Regions from separate parts of the Nocardia sputi genome, predicted to be linked through region 2. Evidence: riboswitches for the same ligand, from Rfam matches in the RefSeq annotation. Region 2 holds a riboswitch; the other holds the start of a gene.

Region 1 (4,416 bases), on a different contig from region 2:
GCCACGTGGCACGATCGACTGCCACAGCGGAAAACTCGTGGACGCGATCCCGCCCGACCGAGTCGTCGACTACGGCATCGACGACGACCGCGGCCGCATCCTCTGGCGCGACGAAGCAGGACGACTGCAGATCACCGGATGGGACGGCGATTCCTCCGACGTCCGCACCACGCCCGCACCCGTGGAGGTCAGCAGGCCGGGCGCGCGCGTCTCGGTGTCGGACTCGCTGATCGCGGGAATCGCCGAAGGCGAGGGGCTGCTGCGCATCTACCGGTCCGCCTCCGGCGGCTGGCAACAGCAGACGACTATTCCCGTGACAGTGCAACGTATCGTCGGCCTCGCCCTGGCCGATCACGGCACCCTCGCAGTCGTGGTGGCCGAGGATTCGACCTTCGAGATCTTCGACATCGCGACCGGTCGCCGCCTCATGGCCAGTCGCCAATCAATAGACACCACCATGCATCCGCAAAGAATCGCGCTGTACGAATCGGATGGCTTCATCACCATCCTGCTGTATCGAAAGGATGAGTTGACTTCGCAGCGCGCCGTCGAGATCCCGATCACGGTTCCGCTGCTGATCGACCAGCTGTGTACCGCGTACTCGGCGCCTGCTTGCTCCGGTGCTGGAGGGTGAGGATGAACTCCGACATAGACGTCTTCCTGTCCTACGCGCGCAAGGCGGATGAGGACATCGCTCCCGCACTGCAACAAGGCCTGGAGACGCCCGGCCAAACCATGGAGCAGCGCCCCGCGGGTATTCCGCGACCGTACCGAGCCCTCCGCCCGCACGATCTGACCAGCTTTCGCCGACCTCGTGAGTCTTGTTCGCGCCACCGCAACGGGCGTCAGTCGCGGTATATCGCTACGTGAGCGCCGGCGGCGGTTCCGATGCTGAAAGGACCTGCACACGAGGCCGCGCCATGACCTGATGGACTGAACGAACCGCTCCATGAGCCGCTGTAAGGACCGAAGGCCATTCGAATCCCTCTCGGTGGAGATCGCTCCAAGCGTGGTCCGGCGACTTTCGGTTTCCTGCACGAGGTTGTTACGACGGACCGACTCGCCGACTACCGCGATCAGGGCCGGACCGGTCGCAGCGCAGGATGTGGGTCCAGACCGTTGCCCGGCGGACGGGCAACGGGACGTTGCGGGTCGGTTGCCTTGCCTGCCGACGAGTAGCGTTGACTCGCAGACGATTTCGATGACAAGTTGCCTCCGTGGAGGGATGATGGAGTCTCGTTGGATAGACAGATCATCCGGTGAGATCCGGGTCCAGGGAGGGTTTCTGTCGTGGGCAAAGTCAGCACCAAAGGGGAATGGACGCGTGTCAGCGTCGACGAGACACAGTTCGAAGGTCTGAGAAAACCTGGCGTCGCATCCAGCAGCGGCATCAGATCCAGCATCAGGTGGGGCAGCGCGCAGGACAGCGAGAAGAGCGGTTATGACTTCACGGGTCTCACCGACGTCGATGCCCGCCTGGACGGCAAGGATTTCAATCTCGGCATCTTCGCGCACTACAACCGCCGAATCCACCTCGAGCACACGCAGTTCTGGGTGTACCTGAAGGTCACGGTGGACTTCCAGGACGAGGGGTTCGACCACACCTTCACACTGCGTTTCCGCCATAACGAGACGGCCAACCAGCCTGGCGACGTGTCCGACGTGGTCAAACTGCCCGTAGTCCACGAGAACGACATCGTGTACATCGACGACACCGAATACAAGGTGTCGATCACGGGTTTCTTGGATCAGACCGGGCAGGTGATCCCGCAGTTCCAGAATCCCGAGGGCAGAACCAAAAGAGTCTGGCTCGTTGCCCGGTTCGAGCCGACGGATGAGCCGGGCTCCTGACCCCAGCACCGATCCCGCCGACGCAGGACCTCACCGCCGTGCGGCGAAAACAGGCACGGCGGTCCGGCTCAGCAGGGGCTACGAGCGCGTGAACCGGCCCGCCATTCTCGCGCGCAGCGACCGGACACGGGTAGCCGAGCACCCGACCGGAGTTCGGATGCACAGCCCAGCGCCCGCGGCGCGCGCTCCGGGCCGGTAATCGAGGCGACGGCGTCCCGCGGGCGGCTCGAATGCTACTGTGACCGAGCGCTGGTTGCCGCTCGTCCCCCGGACGGGCGGCTCGTAAGAGGGAATCCGGTGGGAATCCGGAGCTGCCCCGCAGCGGTATGTGGAAACGACCGCGGTCATCAGCACTGGGCTCCGAGCCCGGGAAGCGACCGCCAGTAGGCGAGGCCGAAGGTTCCGGTGTCACGTCCACGAGCCCGAAGACCTGCCCGCGTGGCCGAGCCGATGGCGCGGCCTTCTGTCGACTCCGAGGGAGCGGTTGACGAGGTATGGGTCCTGTGGTGCTCGCCTGCCCGCGCACATCCGATTTCGAGACGGTGTGGGTAGAGCTGGACCGATGAGAAGTGTCGAGAGGCGCCGGCTGTCGGTCGCCGTGCTGGTCCCCAGCCTGATCACGGCGCTGGCAGTGGCCTGCGTGCTCGCTCTGGCGCTGGGCGCGGCTCATATCCCCTGGCGTGACACGGTCTGGTTCCTCTGGGCCGAACTCACCGGCGGGACGGTGGTCGCCGCCGACGTCGCCAACTATCGGATCGTCGTCGATTCCCGGCTGCCCCGCGTACTCTTGGCGGCCCTGGTCGGAGCCGGTCTCGGCGGGGTCGGACTGCTCGTACAGGCTATGGTCCGCAACGCGCTCGCCGACCCATACGTCCTCGGGATCTCCTCGGGTGCGTCGGTGGGCGCTACCGCAGTCGTACTCTTCGGGGTCTTCGGCGCGCTCGGTATCTACGCGCTGTCGACCGCCGCCTTCGCCGGGGCGCTGGGCGCCACGGTGCTCGTCTATCTGATGGCGCGTTCGGCCTCTGGGCTGGTGCCGCTGCGCCTGGTGCTCACCGGTACCGCCCTCGGCTACGGCTTCTCCGCGGCGACGACGGTGCTGGTATTCCTTGCCCCGCACGGGGATGCCGCCCGTTCCGTGATGTTCTGGCTGCTCGGGAGTCTGGCCGGGACAACCTGGCGAATGGTGCCACTGGTCGCCGGGGTTGCGGCGATCGGACTGGCGGTCATCGCCGTGTACGCGCGACACCTCGACGCACTGTCGATGGGAGACGAGGTCGGCGCCGCTCTCGGGATGAACGCCTCCCGGTTCCGGCTGCTCCTGTTCGTCGTCTCCGCCGCGATGACGGGATGTTTCGTTGCGGTTTGCGGGGCGATCGGCTTCGTCGGACTGGTGGTTCCGCATATCGCCAGACTGCTGGTGGGCGCTGGCCACCGGCGCCTCACCATCGTGACACCGCTACTGGGCGCCGTGTTCCTGGTGACCGCGGACCTGTTGGCGCGGACACTCTTACCACCGCAGGAGTTACCCCTGGGCGCGATCACCGCGGCGGTGGGGGTTCCCGTGTTCGTTCTGTTGATGCGACGCCGCGGCGCACTGGTGGAGCACGGCTGATGCGGGTCGACTACGAGAATGTCACGGTCGAGTTCGACGGCACGACGGTCGTCGAGGCGGTGACCTTGGCCGCCGCGCCAGGAGAGTTCATCGGCATCGTGGGCCCGAACGGCAGCGGTAAGTCCACCCTGCTGCGTTGCCTCTACCGCGCACTGTCGCCGACGACGGGACGAGTCCTGGTCGGCCGTACGGATATCGCGGCGATCAGCATGCGCGAGAACGCCCGTCAGGTAGCGGCGCTCACCCAGGATACGACTACTCCGTTCGACTTCACCGCCGCCGAGGTCGTCGCCACCGGACGACTACCGCATACCGCGCTGCTGCGGGGCACGCACCGACGCGACCGGGGGATCTGTTCCGCGGCGATGGCGACGGCCGATATCGGGCATCTCGCGTCGCGCGGATTCCTGTCGCTGTCGGGCGGTGAGCGCCAGCGTGTTCTGATCGCGCGGGCGCTTGCCCAGCAGCCGCGCGTTCTGGTCCTGGACGAGCCGACCAATCACCTCGATGTCCATCACCAGTACAGCGTTCTGTCCGCGGCGCGAGATCTGGGCATCACCGTGGTGGCGGCGCTGCACGACCTCAATCTGGCCGCCCAGCACTGCGACCGGATCTTCGTCCTGCACGCGGGCCGGCTCGTGTGTTCGGGCCCCCCGAACGAGGTGATCACCACCGAGGTGATCACCCGTTGGTTCTCGATCGGCGGCCATATCGTCAGCCACCCCCGGCTGGGCGTCCCGCAGATCATCTTCGACCAGAAGGAACGATAGATGAGGTCATCCCCGGTGATCACGGCAATTGCTGTCGCGTGCGTACTCGTCACGGCAGCTTGCGGCGCCGAGGTGCAGCAGGCCCCGAGGAACGTGAGCGGCGAGTCGGTGACGGTCACCAACTGCGGCGCTCCGCTCACCGTCGACGGTGTCCCCGAGCGGGTGATCACCAACGACACG
Region 2 (4,416 bases):
TCGATCCCGGGCAGCTTTTCGTGCGGATACATCGTGGTCGGCCGCTCACCGTGCGGCTTGTTCACGGTGACATCCGCCAGGTAGTCGAGGATCTTGGTGCCGCGGTCGGCGGACCGGCGCAGCGTCAGCAGCTGCGGGCGCTCGTCGATGAACGAGGTGGTGACCCGGCCCGCCTTGAAGTCGGGATCGTCCAGTACCGCGAGCAGGAAGGGAATGTTGGTCGCCACACCGCGGATGCGGAATTCCGCCAGTGCCCGGCTCGCCCGCGCCACCGCCGCACCGAAGTCGCGGCCACGGCAGGTGAGCTTGACCAGCATGGAGTCGAAGTAGGCTCCGATCTCCGCACCCAGGTTCGCGCCGCCGTCGAGGCGGATACCCGCGCCACCCGGCGTGCGATAGGCGGTGATGCGCCCGGTGTCGGGACGGAAGCCGTTGGCCGGGTCCTCGGTGGTGATCCGGCACTGCAATGCCGCGCCCCGGATCGTCACCGCGTCCTGGCTCAGACCCAATTGCTCGAGCGTCTCCCCCGCGGCGATGCGCAGCTGCGACTGCACCAGGTCCACATCGGTGATCTCCTCGGTGACCGTGTGCTCCACCTGGATTCGCGGGTTCATCTCGATGAAGACGTGGTTGCCGCGCTCGTCCAGCAGGAATTCCACAGTGCCCGCGCACGAGTAACCGATCTGCCGGGCGAAGGCGACCGCGTCGTCGCAGATCCGTTCCCGCAGCGCGGGATCCAGATTCGGGGCAGGCGCGAGCTCGATCACCTTCTGATGCCTGCGCTGCACCGAACAGTCCCGCTCGAACAGGTGCATGACGTTGCCGTGCCGGTCGGCGAGGATCTGCACCTCGATATGGCGTGGGTTCACCACCGCCTGCTCCAGGAATACCGTCGGGTCACCGAACGCCGACTCCGCCTCCCGCGACGCCGCCTCGATCGACTCGCGCAGCTGCTCGGGAGCGGCGACCCGGCGCATGCCGCGCCCGCCGCCGCCCGCGACCGCCTTGACGAAGATCGGATACTCCAGCTCCCGCGACGCGGCCAGCAACTCCTCCACGTCCGACGAGGGCGCGCTCGAGCGCAGCACCGGCAGGCCTGCGGCCTTGGCGGCCTCGATGGCGCGCGCCTTGTTCCCCGCCAGCTCCAGCACCTCGGCCGACGGGCCGATGAAGGTGATGCCCTCGCGGGCGCAGGCCGCCGCCAGGTCCGGGTTCTCCGACAGGAACCCGTAGCCCGGATAGATCGCGTCCGCCCCCGCCGACTTGGCCGCCGCGATGATCGCCTCGATCGACAGGTAAGCCCGCACCGGATGGCCGGGCTCCCCGATCTGGTACGACTCCGCCGCCTTCAACCGGTGGACCGAATTGCGGTCCTCGTGGGGGAACACGGCGACCGTCCCGATGCCGAGTTCGTAAGCCGCGCGGAAGGCTCGAATGGCGATCTCGCCACGGTTGGCAACCAAGACTTTCGAGAACATTGAACTAAGGTACCCGGCTGCGTGAACCGCACCGACACGCAATCCCCCTTCGTAAACCTCTTCACAACGCCGACTAACACCGTTGCGAAGTTGCGTTCATCGCGCCGACACATGGGCGGCGCGCCGGCAACCGGTGTGCTGTCCGAACGCCGACTTCCGGCTCGGGGGGCGGTGGTGAAGGTTCGGGGTCGCAGCGTCCACCTCGTGCCCGAGCCGCTGATGTCCCGGCCATCGGCGCTCTGTCGCGGGCCGGTCGCCCCGCTCGGGCCCGCCGCGTCCTATGCTGAGGGGGCAGCTGGTTCACCGCAGTGCGACGAGATGGAGCCCCGACGTCGCGCGACGGAGTCGAGCCCGCCCGGGCGGCGACGTCACGGCGGGTGAGAGGGAACCCGGTGGGAATCCGGGACTGTCCCGCAGCGGTATGCAGGAACGACCGCCGTCACCAGGCACTGAGTTCAGCGGAGTCGGAAAGCTTCGCGACTCGGGAAGCGACGGCCAGTAGGTCGGCCATCGGGGAGCACCCCGGCGTATGCCGGTCCCCCGGCCGGTGCCCGCGAGTCCGAAGACCTGCCAGCCGTGCCGGGTACGCCGTACCCGGCGGCCACCGCCTCGTGGATTGGGCGTGCGGATCACCAGCTGACGTGTCGGGCTCCTCGCCGGGATATCACCGGCATGTCGCAGGTCTCCGCCTGCCCGTACGGCGATGGCTTCTCGTCCTCGGCAATGGAGAAACATCGTGACTGTTGCACAGCAAAAGCCGTTCACCGCAACGGTTCTCGGGCTACCGCGAGTGGGGCCCCGGCGTGAGCTCAAGCGGGCCACCGAAGCCTATTGGGCAGGTGGGATCGACGCCGGACAGTTGCACGCCGTAGCGCGCGACCTGCGGCAGGCCCAGCTCACCGGATTGCGATCCGCGGGACTGGACTCGATCCCGGTCGGCACGTTTTCCTACTACGACCAGATGCTCGACACCGCCGTCCTGCTCGGCGCGCTGCCCGCACGGGTCGCCGGGATCGCGGACCCGCTGGAACGCTACTTCGCCGCCGCGCGCGGCACCGACACTGTCGAGCCGCTGGAGATGACCAAGTGGTTCGACACCAACTATCACTACTTGGTTCCGGAGATCGGTCCGCAGACCGCGTTCTCGCTGCACCCGGACAAGCTGCTGGCGGAAGTGCGGGAATCGCTCGAGCTCGGCGTGCCCGCGCGGCCGGTGGTGATCGGCCCGATCACCTTCCTGAAGCTGGCCAAAGCGACCGGCGGACCCGCCCTCGCGCGGCTCATCGAGCTGCTGCCGCTGTATCGGGAACTCCTGCGCAGACTGGCCGTCGCCGGTGCTGAGTGGGTGCAGATCGACGAGCCGGTGCTGGTCACCGACCTCACGGCGGAGGAGATCGGCCTGGTGCAGATCACCTACGACGAACTCGCCGATGCCACCGATCGTCCGGCGATCCTGGTGGCGACCTATTTCGGGCAGCCGGATGCCGCGCTCACCGCGCTGGCGGGCACCGGTATAGAAGGAGTAGCCCTCGACTTCACCGCCGGGACCGACGTCTCCGCGGTGGCGTCCGTGCCCGCGCTGGCGGGCAAGCTGGTCGTCGCGGGGGTCGTGGACGGTCGCAATGTGTGGCGCACCGATCTCGACCGCGCCCTGGCCACCCTCGGTACGTTGCTGGGCTCGGCCGCGCACGTAGCGGTCTCGAGCTCGTGTTCGTTGTTGCACGTGCCCTACACCCTGGCGGCGGAGACACGCTTGGACGAGCGGCTGCGGTCCTGGCTGGCGTTCGGGGCGGAGAAGGTGACCGAAGTGCGCCTGCTCGCGACGGGACTGAACGAAGGCACGGAGGCGATCGCGGCCGACTTGGCCGCGGCGCGTGCGGCGCTGGCCTCGCGGAGGTCGGATTCACGGCTGCACGATCCGCGGGTGCGCGCCAGGCTGGCCGCGCTCGGGCCGGACGCCACCCGCCGCGCTCCCGCCGAACAACGCCGGGAACTGCAACGGGACCGTTTGCGGCTGCCCGCGCTGCCGACCACGACGATCGGTTCCTACCCGCAGACCTCGGCTATCCGACAGGCACGAGCCGCGCTACGGAAGGGCGAGATCGACCAGGCCGAGTACGCGCGCCGGATGCGCGCCGAGATCGCCGACGTCATCGCGCTACAAGAGGAGCTGGGACTCGACGTGCTGGTGCACGGCGAGCCGGAGCGCAACGACATGGTGCAGTACTTCGCCGAGCAACTCGACGGGTTCGCGGCGACCGAACACGGGTGGGTGCAGTCCTATGGGACGCGCTGCGTGCGGCCGCCGATCCTGTTCGGAGACGTCGCGCGGCGCGAGCCGATGACCGTCGAGTGGATCGGTTACGCGCAGTCGCGCACCGACAAGCCGGTGAAAGGCATGCTGACCGGCCCGGTGACGATTCTGGCGTGGTCGTTCGTACGCGACGACCAGCCGCTCGGCGAGTCCGCCAGGCAGGTGGCGCTGGCGATCCGGGACGAGACCGTGGATCTGGAACAGGCGGGCATCCGGATCATCCAGGTCGACGAACCGGCGCTGCGTGAGCTGCTTCCGCTGCGCGCGGCCGATCAGGCCGCGTACCTGGAGTGGTCGGTGCGGTCGTTCCGGCTGGCGACCTCCGGGGTGTCCGACGCGACGCAGATCCACACCCACCTGTGCTACTCGGAATTCGGCGAGGTGATCGATGCGATCGCCGGGCTGGACGCCGATGTCACATCGATCGAGGCGGCGCGCTCCCACATGGAGGTACTCGACGACCTCAACGCGGCGGGGTTCGACCTCGGCGTAGGCCCCGGCGTGTACGACATCCACTCACCGCGGGTGCCGAGTGTGGACGAGCTCACCACGGCGCTGCGCGCGGCACTGAAGGCGGTTCCTGCCGAACGGCTCTGGGTGAATCCGGACTGCGGGTTGAAGACC

What was found. A riboswitch is a leader RNA that binds a small molecule or an ion and turns the genes downstream of it on or off. The one in region 2 is predicted to bind cobalamin.
Region 1: another riboswitch for cobalamin. It lies ahead of M8859_RS29510 (FecCD family ABC transporter permease); the one in region 2 lies ahead of metE (5-methyltetrahydropteroyltriglutamate--homocysteine S-methyltransferase).

Annotation. Positions count from the first base shown of each region.
Region 1 is NZ_JAMFLC010000025.1:79,954-84,369, reverse strand. Features, by position in the region: gene M8859_RS29525 (TIR domain-containing protein) at 1-634, shown strand, start outside; gene M8859_RS29520 (hypothetical protein) at 637-870, shown strand; gene M8859_RS29515 (choice-of-anchor K domain-containing protein) at 1,291-1,851, shown strand; cobalamin riboswitch at 2,085-2,303, shown strand; gene M8859_RS29510 (FecCD family ABC transporter permease) at 2,414-3,466, shown strand; gene M8859_RS29505 (ABC transporter ATP-binding protein) at 3,466-4,236, shown strand; gene M8859_RS29500 (ABC transporter substrate-binding protein) at 4,237-4,416, shown strand, end outside.
Region 2 is NZ_JAMFLC010000001.1:384,295-388,710, forward strand. Features, by position in the region: gene M8859_RS01950 (pyruvate carboxylase) at 1-1,478, opposite strand, end outside; cobalamin riboswitch at 1,837-2,067, shown strand; gene metE (5-methyltetrahydropteroyltriglutamate--homocysteine S-methyltransferase) at 2,212-4,416, shown strand, end outside.